Regions from separate parts of the Streptomyces sp. NBC_01506 genome, predicted to be linked through region 1. Evidence: riboswitches for the same ligand, from Rfam matches in the RefSeq annotation. Region 1 holds a riboswitch; the other holds the start of a gene.

What was found. A riboswitch is a leader RNA that binds a small molecule or an ion and turns the genes downstream of it on or off. The one in region 1 is predicted to bind S-adenosylmethionine.
Region 2: another riboswitch for S-adenosylmethionine. It lies ahead of thrC (threonine synthase); the one in region 1 lies ahead of OG329_RS32180 (aminotransferase class V-fold PLP-dependent enzyme).

What each region holds. Positions count from the first base shown of each region.
Region 1 is NZ_CP109422.1:7,167,541-7,169,733, reverse strand. It holds gene OG329_RS32180 (aminotransferase class V-fold PLP-dependent enzyme) at 1-1,230, opposite strand, end outside; SAM riboswitch class IV at 1,446-1,563, opposite strand; gene trpD (anthranilate phosphoribosyltransferase) at 1,716-2,193, opposite strand, start outside.
Region 2 is NZ_CP109422.1:5,264,093-5,266,285, reverse strand. It holds gene thrC (threonine synthase) at 1-1,164, opposite strand, end outside; SAM riboswitch class I at 1,180-1,307, opposite strand; gene OG329_RS23285 (glucosyl-3-phosphoglycerate synthase) at 1,425-2,193, shown strand, end outside.

The sequences.
Region 1 (2,193 bases):
CGCGTTGAGCGACGTCTCACCGGGAGCGGCGTCCGGGGCGCCGCACTCCCCCGGGTCCCCGGCGTCGCCGCCCAGCAGGGTCCGCACGAGCGGGTGGGCGCAGAACAGTCCGTCGCGTACGCCGATGCCGTACTCCGCGGAGAGCGCGGCGGCGAAGTGCGAGCTGTTCCAGCCGCCGACGACGAAGGAGATGACGCCCACGCGGGGGGCGTCGTCACCGAACAGCGAGAGCACCCGCACTTCGGGCACCTCGGCGAGACCCGTGCGCACCCGCGCCACCAGCTCCTGCTCACGCGCGACCAGTTGGCCGAAACCCGCCTCGGTCAGCGCCTCGCAGGCCGAGGCGATCGCGTACACACCGATGACATTCGGCGAACCGGCCTCGTGCCGGGCGGCGGTGGTGTGCCACTCGACGTCCACACCGCCGTCGGCACGCCGCGCGACCTTACGGCTGGCGCCACCACCGGCGAGATACGGCTCCGACTCCCGCAGCCAGTCGGCACGGCCCGCGAGCACACCGGAGCCGAACGGCGCGTAGAGCTTGTGCCCGGAGAAGGCGACCCAGTCCACGTCCAACTCCGCGATGTCCACGGGGTGGTGCGGGGCGAGCTGCGCGGCGTCGAGGACCACACGCGCGCCGTGGGCGTGGGCGGCGGCGGCCAGTTCGGTCACGGGCCACAGCTCGCCGGTGACATTGGAGGCGCCGGTGACACACACCAGCGCCGGGCCCTTCGGGTCGCGTCCCGCGAGGGCGCGCTCCAGGGTGGCGACGGCCTCGGCGGGGGTGCGCGGCGCGTCGAGATAACGGACGCGGGCATCACGCCAGGGCAGCAGCGACGCGTGGTGCTCGGTCTCGAAGACGAACACCTCGCAGTCGGCGGGCAGCGCGGCGGCCAGCAGATTGAGCGAGTCGGTGGTGGACCGGGTGAAGACGACCTGGTCGTCCTCGCGGCAGCCGAGGAAACGGGCGACGGTGCGGCGGCTGTTCTCGAAGAGGTCGGTGGAGAGCTGCGAGAGGTAACCGGCGCCGCGGTGGACACTGCCGTAGTACGGGGCGTAGGCGGCGACGTCGTCCCAGACCCGGCGCAGGGCGGGGGCGCTGGCCGCGTAGTCGAGCGCGGCGTAGGTGACTTCGCCGCCGGTGACGAGGGGGACGGTGACGTCACAGCCGAGCACGGGCAGCGGCTGGTCGGTTCCGGTGTGGGTGAGGGTGTCGGTGGGTGCGGACATGGCGGTATCTCCCGGCAGGACGAGGCGGAAACGGCATCAGGACCCGGCAGGCGGACACACTGCCGCGACGGCGGATGCCGTGACGGCGTGCGGGATCACCTGGGGTGTGGGACTCACTGAAGAGGGCCCAAGGCCCTATCGCATTCGCTTGCTCACGAGACTGCTCCCTTGAGGACCAGGACCCCAGGGATGACGACATCCGAACGATGTCCAGGGGTCCGCGCTTGCCGCAGACCTCGCTGCCTACGGCCTGGTCTTCACCCGGGGCACCCCGCCACGGACGGAGGGTTGCCGGACAGCGGGCCGGGGCCGTAGTCGCTGTCACTCATGACCTGGGGTGAGATTACCCCACCCGTCCGCGACGGCCCAGACCGCGTCCGCGATACGGGACACGCGCCGGCCCGCACACTCAGCCCGTCCGGCGGCCGGCTTGTCCTCAATCGCCGGACGGGCTGCATTTTTTGCAGCCCGTCCGGCGCCCGCCGCTACGCGTTGCTCGCCGCCACCCAGCGCTCCAGGCTCTGCTTCGCCGCGCCCGAGTCGACCGCCTTCGCCGCCCGCGCGAATCCCGCCGCGAGCTGGTCGTTCAGCGAGCCGTCGCCCGGCTCCAGCGCCACCAGCGCCGCCGCCGCGTTCAGCAGGACCGCGTCCCGTACGGGGCCGGTCTCACCGGCCAGCAGCCGGCGCGCGACGTCCGCGTTGTACGAGGCGTCCGCACCGCGCAGCGCCTCGACCGGGACCAGCTCCAGACCGATGTCCCTGGGGTCGAAGGTCTGCTCGGTGACCCGGCCGTCACGAACCACCCATACGTGTGAAGTGGCGGTCGTGGTCAGCTCGTCCAGACCGTCGTCGCCGCGGAAGACGAGCGAGGAGTTGCCGCGCTCGGCGAGCACCCCGGCCACGATCGGCGCCATCCGGCTGTCCGCCACACCGACCGCCTGGGCGCGGACCCGCGCCGGGTTG
Region 2 (2,193 bases), 1.9 Mb from region 1:
CAGACCCGACTCGATGAGCTTGCGCGTCACCCCCACGGTCACCCCGCCCGCCGTCTCGGCGAAGATCCCCTCGGTCCGCGCGAGCAGCTTGATCGCGTCGACGACCTGCTCGTCGTTCACGTCCTCGACGGCGCCGCCCGTGCGACGGGCGATGTCCAGCACGTACGGGCCGTCGGCCGGGTTGCCGATCGCCAGCGACTTGGCGATGGTGTTCGGCTTCTGCGGCCGTACGACGTCGTGGCCGGCCTTGAAGGCGGCGGACACCGGCGAACAGCCCTCGGCCTGCGCGCCGAAGATCTTGTACGGCTTGTCCTCGACCAGGCCGAGGGCGATCAGCTCCTTGAGCCCCTTGTCGATCTTCGTGAGCTGCGAGCCGGACGCGACCGGGATGACGAGCTGGTCGGGCAGCGTCCAGCCGAGCTGTTCGCAGATCTCGTACGCGAGGGTCTTCGAGCCCTCGCCGTAGTACGGGCGCAGGTTGACGTTGACGAAGCCCCAGCCCTCGCCCAGCGGGTCGCCGATCAGCTCCGAGCAGAAGCGGTTGACGTCGTCGTAGTTGCCCTCGATGCCGACGAGTTCACCGCCGTAGATCGCGGCCATGACGACCTTGCCCTGCTCCAGGTCGTGCGGGATGAACACGCAGGAGCGGAAGCCGGCGCGGGCCGCTGCGGCGCCCACGGCGCCCGCGAGATTGCCGGTGGAGGAGCAGGAGAGCGTGGTGAAGCCGAAGGCGCGGGCCGCCTCGACGGCGATGGCGACGACACGGTCCTTGAAGGAGTGCGTCGGGTTGCCGGAGTCGTCCTTCACGTACAGGCCGCCGGTGACGCCCAGCTCACGGGCGAGGTTGTCGGCCTTGACGAGCTTGGTGAAGCCGGGGTTGATGTTCGGCTTCGAGGCCACGTCGGCGGGGACGGGCAGCAGCGGGGCGTAGCGCCAGATGTTGTCGGGACCGGCGGCGATGCGCTTCTTCAGCTCGTCGGGGCTGTCGGTCGGCAGGTCGTAGGCCACTTCGAGCGGGCCGAAACAGCTCTGACAGGCGAAGATCGGGCCGAGTTCGAAGCGTTCCCCGCATTCGCGGCACGAGAGGGCGGCGGCGGGTCCGAGATCCACGCGACCCGTGTCGGCGGCGTCGGAAGCGTTGTCGTGAACAGTCTGCACAGCCATGAAGGCGAGGCCCTTTCCTCATCTTCCTCGCGACGCGTCTCGCCGCAAGACGGAATTGGCACCTTCCCCACCGTGACCTCGCGGTCGGCGGGAGGGTTGCCGGGGCTTCAACGGGCCGTTCCCTCTGCCCCTCTGGATGAGCGGTATTCGATTGTCAGCGTGAGGACCCCCGACATGCGACGGTCATCCGCGTTGTTCAAGACTGTAACCGAACCCCTGGACGGTTGAATGCCTCGTCCGATCCGCGAGATGGAGATCACGTGCTGGAAGAGGTGGAGCGCTGGCTGGCCCGGCGGTCCTGGTCCGCGGCGGACCGGCCGCTCGCCGCGCTGGCCGCCGCGAAGCAGGGTACGCAGGTCAGCGTGGTGCTCCCGGCCCTGAACGAGGCCGCGACGGTCGGCCGGATCGTGTCGGTGATCCGCCGCGAACTCATGTCGGGCCCGGCGCCGCTCGTGGACGAACTGGTGGTGATCGACTCGGGTTCGACCGACCGTACGGGGGACGTCGCGGCGGCGGCCGGGGCGCGGGTGGTTCACCGGGACGACATCCTGCCGAGGCTGCCGGCGGTGCCGGGCAAAGGCGAGGTGCTGTGGCGCTCGCTGCTCGTGACGAGCGGCGACATCGTCTGTTTCGTGGACGCGGACCTGAAGGACTTCTCGGCGGATTTCGTCTCGGGGATCGTGGGGCCGCTGCTGACCGAGCCCGACGTGATGTTCGTGAAGGCGATGTACGACCGCCCGCTCGGCGACGAGCCGGGCCAGGGCGGCCGGGTGACGGAGCTGGTGGCGCGTCCGCTGCTGAATCTGCACTGGCCGCTGCTGGCGGGGTTCGTGCAGCCGCTGGGCGGCGAGTACGCGGTACGGCGCTCGCTGCTGGAGCAACTGCCGTTCCCGGTCGGCTACGGGGTGGAGCTGGGGCTGCTGGTGGACGCGCTGCACACGGTGGGGCTGGACGCGCTGGGCCAGGTCGACGTGGGGGTGCGCAGGCACCGGCACCAGGACGGGCAGGCGCTGGGGCGGATGGCGGCGG